DNA from 4 places in the Halobacillus sp. ABD4_316 genome. Region 2 is predicted to be linked to each of the others. Evidence: predicted binding sites of a transcription regulator. Region 2 holds the regulator's gene; each other region holds the start of a gene.
The links. Region 2 encodes Rex, which represses fermentation and respiration genes when NADH is low (regulators of the CRP and FNR family bind a similar motif). Its sites were predicted from a motif close to TTGTGAAATATTTCACAA; they were not measured.
Positions count from the first base shown of each region.

Region 1: a site for Rex is predicted at 1,076-1,093, ahead of ACXAJH_RS10520 (L-lactate dehydrogenase). Genes of this name have one in related genera too.
Region 3: a site for Rex is predicted at 1,800-1,817, ahead of cydD (thiol reductant ABC exporter subunit CydD). Genes of this name have one in related genera too.
Region 4: a site for Rex is predicted at 1,640-1,657, ahead of ACXAJH_RS01400 (cytochrome ubiquinol oxidase subunit I). Genes of this name have one in related genera too.

Region 1 is NZ_JBSWZA010000002.1:711,181-714,332, reverse strand. Features, by position in the region: gene ACXAJH_RS10530 (CdaR family transcriptional regulator) at 1-132, opposite strand, end outside; gene ACXAJH_RS10525 (hypothetical protein) at 258-947, shown strand; gene ACXAJH_RS10520 (L-lactate dehydrogenase) at 1,184-2,149, shown strand; gene ACXAJH_RS10515 (L-lactate permease) at 2,177-3,152, shown strand, end outside.
Region 2 is NZ_JBSWZA010000012.1:5,907-9,058, forward strand. Features, by position in the region: gene ACXAJH_RS20090 (ABC-F family ATP-binding cassette domain-containing protein) at 1-473, opposite strand, end outside; gene moaC (cyclic pyranopterin monophosphate synthase MoaC) at 633-1,121, shown strand; gene ACXAJH_RS20100 (redox-sensing transcriptional repressor Rex) at 1,136-1,795, shown strand; gene ACXAJH_RS20105 (SDR family oxidoreductase) at 1,834-2,655, opposite strand; gene ACXAJH_RS20110 (MDR family MFS transporter) at 2,842-3,152, shown strand, end outside.
Region 3 is NZ_JBSWZA010000007.1:70,197-73,348, reverse strand. Features, by position in the region: gene ACXAJH_RS18825 (LysE family translocator) at 432-1,049, opposite strand; gene ACXAJH_RS18820 (Lrp/AsnC family transcriptional regulator) at 1,049-1,528, opposite strand; gene cydD (thiol reductant ABC exporter subunit CydD) at 1,848-3,152, shown strand, end outside.
Region 4 is NZ_JBSWZA010000001.1:239,501-242,652, forward strand. Features, by position in the region: gene ACXAJH_RS01395 (ABC transporter ATP-binding protein) at 1-1,509, shown strand, start outside; gene ACXAJH_RS01400 (cytochrome ubiquinol oxidase subunit I) at 1,757-3,118, shown strand; gene ACXAJH_RS01405 (cytochrome d ubiquinol oxidase subunit II) at 3,115-3,152, shown strand, end outside.

The DNA.
Region 1 (3,152 bases), on a different contig from region 2:
AAAATCACCGATCCGCTTTTTATCAAGACTGGCGATGATTTTCGCCTTTTCATCCATAAAGTTGATATTTTTGTTCATGATCGGTTCGGTTTCCTGAACAATCGATTGAGCTACCTCTCTTGGGATCAGCATTCCCATTCCCCTCTCCGTCGTTCTTCTTATTATTCATCCTAGCACAGATTCCAGGAAGGAGATGGTCATATTCCCCTCTTTCGGCCTATATAGTGGTCTTACGATACTCTGGGAGGAATGATGGAATGACAGAAGATCAAAAACCGGTATTTTTCAAGAGGAAAATGTTCTGGATCCATACGGCTGCTGCGTTGGTGATATTCTTTACTGCATTTTTCATCGGTTCCTACACCCGTACCATTTCTTTAAATGAAGAAAAGCTGAAGTACGAAGAAGTAACAATGGAAATAGAAAAAGTTGAAAAAAGGTTCATCCAAAAACAAGGCGACCAGAAGGATTTAGAGAAGGATGTTGAGCTCCTCGACGAAAAAAAAGAGGAAATAAATGAACAGGTCAAGGCATTGGAAAAGGATTTAAGTGAGGCTGAAGCTCTGGTGGCGGAAAAAGATACACTTCAGGCAGATCTCAAGAAGCTGGAAGAATCAAAGAAATCCAAGGACAGTGAATTGGATGCTGTTGAAGCGGAAATAGATACGAAGAAGGAAGAACTGGCCATCGTAACCGGAAAAATCATTGAATTAAAAGAAGAACCGAAAACGCTCTCCGCCGGATTCTTCACTGTAGGGAAAGACATTCCTGCCGCCCGCTACAAAGTAACCCCGAATGGGAACGGCAACTTCTTTGTGAATGAAGGAGCTAAAGTCAATATCATGATTGGAAGTGGAAGCTTCTATGAGAGCGAATATATCTTTGAGGCGTTGGAAGGCGACGAAATCGAACTGACCACATCTGCCCATTTTACACCCATTCAATAGTTTTCCACCCTGCTTCCATTTATAATAGGAAGCAGGGTGGAACATCTCTCCCTTTCCCTCCAAGACCTCACACAAATATGTCCAACTTTTGAACAGGAAAACGCTTTAATGAAAACCGGGCAAGCCTATTGTGAATTATTTCACAAAACTCATTGATTTCATGTTGGAAATATTGGACAATATAAATGTGAAATGATTCACAATAACTTGTTCATTATCTTTAGGGAGGAATTCATATGCCAAAACAAAATGTAAACCGTGTCGCTTTAATTGGAGCAGGATCCGTCGGAAGCAGCTACGCTTTTGCGATGTTGAACCAGGCGGTAGCCGAGGAATTCGTGATCATTGACCTGAATGAAGACAAAGCGATGGGCGATGCGATGGATTTGAACCACGGAAAAGTATTTGCCCCGAATCCGACGAAAACATGGTATGGAACGTATGAAGACTGCCGTGATGCCGACATCGTCTGCATCTGTGCAGGCGCGAACCAAAAGCCTGGCGAAACACGTCTCGACCTCGTCAAAAAGAACCTGGTCATTTTCAAATCCATCGTAGATGACGTGATGGCCAACGGATTTGACGGCATTTTCCTTGTGGCCACCAATCCGGTGGATGTGCTCACCTATGCCACATGGAAATTCAGCGGCCTCCCTAAAGAACGAGTGATTGGAAGTGGGACGATCCTGGATTCCGGCCGGTTCCGTTACCTGCTTGGAGAGTACTTCGATGTTTCTCCATCCAGCGTGCACGCAAACATTATCGGCGAACACGGCGATACAGAACTTCCTGTATGGAGCCACGCGACCATCGGCGGTGTTCCAGTCCTTGAATTGATCGAACGTCACGAAAACTATACAAAAGAAGATCTCGACGAAATTTTCGTGAATGTCCGCGATGCCGCCTATCAGATCATTGAGAAAAAAGGAGCCACCTATTACGGCATAGCGATGGGTCTGACCCGCATTACGAAAGCGATCCTATACAACGAAAACAGCATCATGACCGTCAGTGCATACTTGAACGGGGAATACAATGTGGATGACGTGTATATCGGTGTTCCAGCTGTCCTCAACCGCACGGGGATCCGTAATGTGATGGAAATCAACCTGAATGAAGAAGAACAAGGGAAACTGAATCACAGTGCCACTGTTTTGAAAGATATTCTAAGCGAACAATTCGATGTGAAACAGACGAACTAAACTTCTTTTGAAAAGAGATGATCTGCCATGTGGTTCCAACAGTATGATCCTTTTGGTAATCTGGGCGTGAGCGCGCTTTTAGCCGCTCTCCCCATCTTTTTCTTCTTTTTGGCATTAACCCGACTCCGTATGAAAGGGATTCTTGCTGCCTTTCTCACGCTCATCATGAGTCTGGGTATCGCTGTGTTCTTGTTTGATATGCCATGGGGCAATGCGCTTGCCGCAGCCCTCCACGGCATAGCGAACGGTCTATGGCCGATCGGTTACATCGTCATTATGGCCGTCTGGTTATACAAAATTGCTGTACATACCGGGAAATTCACGGTCATCCGTTCCAGTATCGCGAACATCTCCCAGGATCAGCGGCTGCAGCTTCTGCTGATCGGCTTCAGCTTCAACGCTTTCCTTGAAGGGGCCGCAGGATTCGGTGTACCGATTGCCATCAGTGCCGCCCTGCTTGTGGAACTAGGCTTCCGCCCGTTGAAAGCCGCAGCGTTATGCTTGATCGCCAATGCTGCTTCCGGTGCCTTCGGAGCGATCGGCATTCCTGTCATCGTCGGTGCCCAGATGGGAAACCTGGAAACGATGGAGCTTTCCCGGACACTGGCTTACCTGCTTCCTGCCATCTCCTTTGCCATTCCGTTTGTGCTCGTCTTTTTGCTGAATGGATGGAAAGGTGTGAAAGAAACCCTGCCTGCCCTGCTCGTCGTCAGCGGCATTTACACAGGTACCCAGCTGTTTACGATTCTTTTTCTCGGACCTGAACTTGCCAACATCCTTGCTGCGCTCTTAAGTATGGCTGGTCTTGCGCTGTTCTTAAGAAAATGGCAGCCAAAAACGATCCACAGAGAAGCGGATGCTCCCGCTGTTCAGACCGGCGAAACGTACAGCCTGAAGGAAATAGTTAAAGCCTGGTCTCCGTTCTACATCTTAACGGCCGTCATTACGATCTGGAGTCTTCCTGCATTTAAAGCCCTGTTCAATGATGGAGGCTTGCTTGCTG
Region 2 (3,152 bases):
AAATCCTTGAAGTTAAGTCCGTTCAATACAGCCCGGATATCGGCTTCATAGTGGTAGCCGCCGGCGGTCTTGAACTGCTCCTGCTTCCGGTCGTAGTCCTTCAGCAGCTGCTGATAGCGGGTCTGATCTTCCACCAGGGCGGGATCGGCCATCTGCACTTCCATGGAACGGAGTTCTTTCTCCAGTGATTTCAAGTGGTCAAAAACCTGCTCCATCTCGTCCCAGATCGACTTTTCGGACTGCAGACCTGTATGCTGCTCCAGGTATCCGACCGATGCATCTTTCGGTTTGAACATATCTCCGGAATCGTAGCTCATCTCTCCGGCCATAATCTTCAACAGGGTCGATTTTCCTGCCCCGTTCCGGCCGACGATGGCAAGCCGGTCATTCTTTTGTACTTCCAATTTAATATTCGTTAAAATCAACTCGGCGCCGAAACGCTTCGTCAGTTGATTCAGCTGCATGAGAATCATGTCGTTTCACCTCGATGAACTAAGTGTATCTTATACGGATACCTGCTAGCAACAGAATGCCCCGTGTGAAAAGCGATCGTTGACGACTCCGGATTGATTTTTTGGTAGAATAAGAGTAGTGTTTCAATCAGAACCATGTAGAAAAAGGGGAACGTGCCAATGGCGGAATTTAGTCATTTCAATGAAGAGGGCCGTGCCCGGATGGTGGATATATCCGGCAAGGAAGATACCGTAAGGACAGCGGTCGCCTTCACAAGTGTAGAAGTGAACAAAGAGATTTATCATAAAATTACAGAGCGGACGATGGAAAAAGGGGACGTTCTGTCTGTAGCCCAGGTAGCCGGGATCATGGCAGCCAAAAAAACCCCGGACTGGATTCCGATGTGTCACCCTCTGCCGTTGAAGGGTGTCGATATCTCCTTTGACTGGGAGCTTGATGGAGAGAAACCGCGTTTGATCATCGAGGTTTCCGCCAGGACGAAGGGAAGCACGGGTGTGGAAATGGAAGCGCTCACGGCTGCATCTGCTGCTGCTCTTACAGTTTATGACATGTGTAAAGCCGTTGATAAAGGGATGGTCATCGGACCGACGTATTTGTCGGAGAAGACCGGTGGCAAAAATGGCGACTATAAACGAACGGATCGGTAAAGGAGGTCGGAGCCATGGATATGGAACAAGCAAAAATTCCACAGGCGACAGCCAAGCGGCTGCCGCTGTATTACCGCTTCTTGAATAACCTGCACAGTCAGGGAAAGCTGCGTGTATCATCGAAAGAGCTGAGTGAGGCGGTGAAAGTCGACTCCGCTACGATCCGCCGGGACTTTTCCTACTTCGGAGCACTCGGGAAGAAGGGCTACGGCTACAACGTGGAATACCTGCTGTCCTTCTTCAGAAAGACGCTCGATCAGGATGAAACGACGAAGGTCGCCCTGATTGGTGTAGGGAATCTGGGAACGGCTTTTCTGAATTATAATTTTACGAAAAACAACAATACGAAAATCGAAATGGCTTTTGATGCCAACGAAGAGCGGGTCGGTACGGAAGTCGGCGGTGTCGAAGTGCACCACATCGACGACTTGGAAAACCAGCTCGGTGACCTTGAGGTGGCCATCTTAACAGTACCGGCATCTGCCGCCCAGGGCATTGCCGAACGCCTTGTAGAAGCGGGTGTGAGCGGAATTCTCAATTTCACGCCGGCGCGGATCAGCGTTCCATCGCGCGTGCGGGTGCATCATATCGACCTTGCGATTGAACTGCAGGCACTCGTTTACTTCCTGAAGCATTATCCGCTGATGGAGGATGAGCCGCTGGATGAAGCATAAAAAAGACTTAGAGCGTCGTCTGCTCTAAGTCTTTTTTATTACTTCGTCGTTTCTTTCCAGCTGTTGTCCATCAGCATTTTACCCGGCCACGTGTAGGCGGTCAGTCCGCCGTCCACAGTAAGATCCTCACCGGTAATGAACGAGCTTTCCTCAGAAGCGAGGAAAAGGGCGGCGGAGGCGATTTCCTCCGGCTTTCCTAACCGGCCCATCGGTGTCACCCATTTCTGCGCCTCCCGGAACTCACGACCTTCCTCTTCTTTTTTCGTACCGGCAAGTTCATCAACGAGCGGCGTTTCAATCGTTCCGGGGGATACGGCATTCACGCGGATGCCCTGACGTGCGTAATCAATCGCCATGGCCCGGGTGAAATTGGTGATTCCGCCCTTGGCTGCGTTGTAGCCGGAACGATCCAGGTCAGCCGCCTGTCCCGACATGGATGATGTATTGATGATCGAGCCACCATTTTCGAACATAAGCGGAAGTAGATATTTACTGACTAAAAAGGTGCCGCGGAGGTCGACAGAAATGATCTGGTCGAACAAATCGACCGGATATTCGTGCACCTTGCCGCCTTCTTCATCGACACCGGCGTTGTTGAACAGCACATCAATCGTTCCGTACGTTTCCTCTACATAATTGGCAAAGACGCGGACACTTTCCTGCTCGGATACATCCAGGGCGTAGGATTCCGCCTGCCCGCCATGGATGTTGATTTCCTCCACAGTTTTGCGGACATCCTCTTCATCGACGTCAGCACAGATGACGCGGGCGCCCTCCTGGGCAAAAAGCTTCACGGTAGCTTTCCCGATTCCTGTCGCGGCTCCTGTAACGACTGCCGTTTTATTGTTTAAACGTCCCATATGATCTTCCTCCTTTATTCGTCTGGTTGTATGGTACCCAGGGGTTAAAGACTGGAAACATAAGGGAACGCTTACACCGCTCATTTGATGAAAAACAAACTGGAACGGCCGATGGAAGGGTTAATCCGGCTGCGAGGTGGTATAGTAGATAATAGTGTACGAATCGACAGAAAGTGAGGGACATCTATGAGTAAACTGCCGAATAAATGGCTTGTCGTCATATCGGTTTTGTTTGGAACGTTTACCGTCATCTTAAATAATAGTATGCTGAACCCGATTTTACCGCGGTTCATTGAAATCTTTGATTCCAACGCCGTAGCCGTCGGGTGGATTTTAACGATCTTCATGGTCGCCATGGGGATGACGATGCCGCTGACGGGCTATTTCGGAGACCGGTTCGGGAAAAAGAAAGTCTACCTGACCGGTTTGTTTATTTTCATCCTTGGGTCGTTATCCGGATTCTTTTCCTCCACGCTCAGTATGGTGATCATCTCCCG
Region 3 (3,152 bases), on a different contig from region 2:
TTCAAACCGCTCCTGCTCTCATATATAAACGAATATCTGTGTTGTTCCATAGGGTTTTATACATAGGCCCACATCCCCGTTGATTGTAAGGTAGAGAATGGAAAAATCGTCTGAAATATTGGTGGAATAACAAGCAAGAATCATAAAGGGTGAAAAGCTTTGAACGTTTATTTAGATTCAAACATCATTTATTGATCCATTTTTTTAAGAAAACTATAGTCTTTTGACTTTAGAGTTAAGCAAGGAATCATAGATATTTTCACGCCTACATTAGTATATGATGAAGCTTGGAATAACTACAAAGAACAAATTGAAGGTATATAGACCATGTAAGCACCCCTCATATCTTTTCTTGATCCATAAGAAGATCAATGAACCAGTGAAACATTAAATATATGGACAACACCCCAATAATATTATGAGATCAATCTCTAACCAACAAGTCCAGTAACTAAACTATATACTCCAAACGACGATAATATAATTCCAGAAATGCGATTAATCAGGCTCAAATAATCATTCTCTAGTCGATTGCCTAATGTTCCTGCAAGGCTACTTAATAATAACCACCATAATGATGAACCTATAAAAATCCCTGCGACTAAAATTAAGCCAGGTGCCGTTGCATTGTTAGTTGTAATTCCTAGGCCTGAGATAATGGCGATAAATGATAAAATTGTAACTGGATTAGTAATAGTTAAAAAGAAAGTAGATATGAAAGCTGAAAACGGTTGGTTACCTTTGGCTTCAGCTGATCTATTTGAAGGTTTTGAAATAAATATTTTCACTCCTAAATAACATAAGAATATACCGCCAATAAGATGAAGCCACAATTGTTGACCAATTAAAAAGTTTGTTATAAATGTTAAACCGAGACCAGCAATTATTCCATATATTCCATCTGCTGTTGCAGCCCCTAATCCAGATACAAATCCAGTTAACTTACCATGTTCAAGAGTTCTGCGGATACATAACACCCCAATTGGTCCAACTGGAGCAGCAATACTAATTCCAATGAACAGTCCTTTTAGTAATAGTTCCCCGAACATTACTGTTCACCTGATTTATTAAATTTTGCTTTTTGTAAGGGGACCCGCAAAGTTTCTTTTGTTGTATCCATCACAATTGTTGTTTTTGTCCTCCGTACACCTGCAAGGTTTTTAATTTCATAACTTATTACTCGGTCCAAATCCTTTGTATTTTGGCAACGAATTTTCAATAAATAATCATCTTCCCCGGCAATATGATGACATTCCTGCACTTCTTCCAAATCCTTGACAAGCCTTAAGAAATCTTTCCTGAATGTTGGTTTTTCTAATGAAACTGCCACAAATGCTGTACATTCTGTTCCTACACTTTCCCCATTTACCATTGCGCCAAGTTCTTTTATTACTTCATTGTTTAACAAACGATTAACACGGTCTGCAATAGATGGAGCAGATAATCCAGTTTGGGAAGCTAATTCAGCCCAAGTAACCCTTCCATTATCAATTAGTGCTTTCAATATTTTGTAATCAAAGTTATCCAACTGATTTTTCCTCCTTTTATAAATTTTTTACTATCATATTATTTATAAAATAAAAAGTAAAGGTTATTTCCATTAACCTCCTGAAAGGTTTTCGGCATACTAATCCTCATCACAGGTTTGATAAGGTGTTTGCGACGATAAGCGACCGGGGTAAGTTATCCGTTGAGATTGTATGACTGGCGGCAGAAAAGGGGACGATGTTAAAGAATTGTCATAGAATCCTCAGGCTTCTCTTTAGAAAAAAGGGTGTCTTTCCTTTATAATAAAAGTAATGTGAAAAACTTCACAAAAAATACGTGTAAGGAGTTTTCTATAGATTATGAAGCATCTCAGCCGCTTTGCTTTTGCTGATCGAAAAGGGATGACGCTGTTAATCCTCACGTCTCTTCTCATCGGAGCCAGTGTCATCGGTCAATCCTATTATTTCGTTGCGATTGTGGATCGGATTTTTCTTGGTCAGCAAAGCCTCCAGGATGTTCTGCCTTTGTTTGCCGGGCTGTTTCTCGTGTTGGCTGGACGTACTCTCTTCACATGGCTCAATGGAAAAACGGGCATCCGTCTTGCTTCGAGAGCTAAAGAGCATTACCGGCATCGTTTGATTGAAAAAATGTCCAGGCAGTCGATCTCCACATCGGTGACCGGGCGGTCCGGACAAAAGGTGAGTGTACTCATGGATTCCGTGGATGAACTGGACGGCTATTTCAGCCGCTATATTCCACAAATGATACAGACCCTCATTATCCCTGTGATGATTTTGGCCGTTGTGTTTTCCGCCCATCTTTATTCCGGGCTGATCATGGTAATCACAGCTCCTTTCATTCCGATGTTCATGGCGATCATCGGTGTGATGACGAAGAAGAAATCGGAAGACCAGATGGAGAAGCTTTCGGCTTTTTCCGGACAGTTTCTGGATACCCTTCAAGGACTTGTTACGTTGAAGCTTTTCAACCGCAGTCATCGCCAGCAGGAGGAAATAGAATCGAGCAGTCTCGGATTTAAAACGGCTACGATGGAAGTGCTGAAGGTGGCCTTTGTGTCCTCCCTCATGCTTGAGTTCATCTCCATGCTCAGTATTGGCCTGATTGCTCTTGAGATTGCCATCCGCCTTGTTGTGTATGAAAGTGTCTCTTTTTTCACCGCTTTTTTCATTTTGATTCTTGCACCGGAGTTTTACTTGACACTGAAGGAGTTCGGCAGTGCGTTCCATACGGGACGTGGAGCTTCCGGGGCCTCCAAGCAGCTGGAGGAGACGTTGAACGAAGAGGACCATTCGTTGGTATGGGGAGATCAGGGGCTCACGTATGAACAGCCTCCGGCCTTGTCTCTCCGCGCTGTTCAGTTTCAGTATGAGGAAGGATTCGCTCTTGATCCGGTATCGGTGGACATTCCAGCAGGGAGTCAACTGGCGGTGGTCGGAAAGAGTGGATCAGGCAAGACAACCCTGCTCAATATTTTTTCGGGACTGCTTGCTCCTTCATCTGGTGATGTAGACGTGAACGGACGTCCGCTTTATTCGTACAAGGAAGCGGACTGGTTCAACGGTGTCAGCTACATCTCCCAGCACCCGTATCTTTTTTCGGGTACGATTGCAGAGAATATGGCGATTGGAGTTCCCGGCGCCTCC
Region 4 (3,152 bases), on a different contig from region 2:
AGGATTAAGTATGTCAACATTCTGGGGCAGAACGTGATTTATGATCTCCGACAGCATTTGTTTTCCCATGTCCAAAGGCTGTCGCACAAGTTTTTTGATTCAAGATCTGCCGGTTCCATTCTCGTGCGGATTATGAATGATATCAACTCGCTTCAGGAACTGTTTACAAACGGGATCATCAACCTTCTGATGGATATTGTTCTCTTAACTGGGATCATCGCTATTCTGCTGGCACTCGATCCGAAGCTTGCCCTGGCGATTCTCGTGATCATGCCGCTGATGTTCTATATTTCCACGAAGCTGCGCCGGAATATCCGACGCTCCTGGCAGCAGGTACGAATCCAGCAGTCCAGGCTGAATTCCCACTTGAATGAAAGTCTGCAGGGCATTCGGATTACCCAGTCCTTTACACAGGAGAAGGAAAATACCGAATACTTTGACGGGGTGAACACGGATAACTTTCTCGCATGGAAGGAAGCGACGAAAAAAAGCGCGATGTTTCGTCCGTTTGTCGAAATGAGCAATGCCATCGGTACAGTCATCCTCGTTTCATTTGGGGCCTGGTTGATTCTTCAGGGAGATATCCAGGTCGGAACGTTTGTATCGTTCGCCTTCTTCCTTGGGATGTTCTGGGAACCTATATCCAGACTGGGGATGATGTACAACCAGCTTCTTATGGCGATGGCAGCCTCTGAACGGATCTTTGAATTCCTGGATGAAGAACCAAATGTCGAGGAGAAGAAAAATGCCGTGGAACTGAAGGATATGAAAGGTCACATCGAATTCGACCATGTTCAGTTTGCCTACGATTCCAAGCGGATAGCTCTTCATGATATCAACCTTGAGATGAAACAAGGAGAAACGGTGGCCCTTGTTGGACATACGGGATCAGGGAAATCTACGATTGCCAACTTGATCAGCCGTTTTTACGACCCAACCAAAGGTGCCGTCAAAATCGATGGGGTGGATTTGAAGGATGCTTCCATTGATAGTATCAGACAGCAGATCAGTGTCGTTCTTCAGGACACGTTCATTTTTTCGGGAACGATTATGGAAAATATCCGCTTCGGGCGTCCGGGTGCTACGGATGAAGAGGTGAAAGAAGCGGCAGAAGTGGTAGGAGCGGATGGTTTTATCCAGCGCTTGAACAACGGCTACGAAACCGAAGTAGAGGAGCGGGGGAATATTCTTTCAGCCGGAGAACGGCAGCTTCTCTCCTTTGCCCGGGCCCTGCTTGCCAATCCGAGAATTCTCATTCTGGATGAAGCAACAGCGAGTATAGATACAGAAACCGAATTGAAGATTCAACAGGCTTTGAAGAAGCTCCTGAAAGGGAGAACAGCCATTATGATCGCCCACCGCTTATCAACGATACGTGAAGCCGACAACATTTTCGTGCTCGAGCATGGAAAGATTCTTGAGCAGGGATCTCATGATGAACTTATGGATCAGCACGGTGAATATTATGAACTTGTAAAAGCCCAGTTCCAAATGCTGGATGCCATATAATAAATCACCCTGTAGAAAAATTCTACAGGGTTTTTTCTTTTGAACAACGTTAGAAAAGAACGGAGGAGGGGAACAGGCAGATAGGTCGACAGGACGGATGGTGTGCGGTACGATAAGAATCGAAAAGACTTTGTGAAGTTTGTCACAAAATAGTCATCATCTTGAATACCACAACGGTGTTTTACGTTTTATACTAATCCCAGAACAGATTTTGAGATTATTCCTGGGTAGGAGGGAACGAATTAAGATGTTTGGATTCGAAACCGTCGAAGTGAGTCGTGCGCTCACTGCGATGACATTACTATTTCACGCCATTTTCGCAACACTGGGAGTCGGGGTCCCCGTCCTCGTGTCCATTGCGGAATTCATCGGAATCAAGCGGAAGGATCCGCATTACACTCTGCTCGCCAGGCGCTGGACGAGAGGGTATACGATTACGGTCGCTGTCGGAGTTGTGACAGGGACGGCGATCGGTCTGCAGCTGTCACTCATCTGGCCGAGCTTCATGAGGCTTGCGGGGAACGTGATTGCTCTGCCGTTATTCATGGAAACCTTCGCCTTCTTCTTTGAGGCGATTTTCCTAGGGATCTACTTATATACGTGGGACCGGTTCAAGAAGCCGATCTACCACTGGCTGTTATCCATTCCTGTGGTCATTGGAGGCACGATGTCCGCCTTCTTTATTACAACGGTGAATTCGTTTATGAACACGCCCCAGGGTTTTGAGCTGGAAGAGGGCCGTTTTACATCGGTGGATCCACTTGCTGCGATGTTCAATCCTGCGACACCGACGAAGGTCTTTCACGTCATATCTTCCTCTTATTTAACCGCTGCAGCGGTGCTTGCAGGGATTGCTGCTTTCATCATTTTGATAAAAAAAGGATCCCTCTATCACAAAAAAGCATTAAAACTTACAATGACTGCCACTTTTATCTTTGCTATGCTTACAGCGCTTGCCGGTGATTTATCGGCGAAGTTTCTGGCTGAGCATCAACCCGAGAAGCTCGCTGCCGGGGAATGGCACTTTGAATCCGAAGAAGGCGCTGACCTTGTTGTATTCGGTACGCTGAATGAGAACAATGAAGTCGAAAACGCGATCAGGATTCCCAATGCTTTAAGTTTCCTCGCTCACGGCGATTTTAATGCAGAAGTGGAAGGGCTCGAGGAAACACCTGAGAACGAGCGGCCTCCCTTATGGATCCACTATATGTTCGATCTGATGGTATCGATCGGCTTTTACACCCTGGGGATTTCCCTGCTGTTCCTTGTGCTCTGGAAATGGAAGAAAGGAAACCCGTTCCATCCTATTCTCTTGTGGGGAGTAGCAGCGGCTGGTCCTTTGACGATGCTCGCGATTGAGTTTGGCTGGATTTATGCCGAAGTCGGAAGACAGCCGTGGATTTTGAGAGGCTTTATGACTGTTGCGGAAGGTTCGACGACATCTCCGTACATCGGCTGGATGTTTGCGCTGTTTGCTGCCGTCTACCTTGTGCTCGGTGTTGGATGTCTGCTTACGTTACGCAAAATATTCAAAGGCAAGCCTGCCGAGCTTGAACTGGAGCACCGCTTTCCGAATACAGCCGCAGCCAGCAGGGAGGGACAGTCATGAGCTATGAAATCATCGGGATATCCGTCCTCTGGTT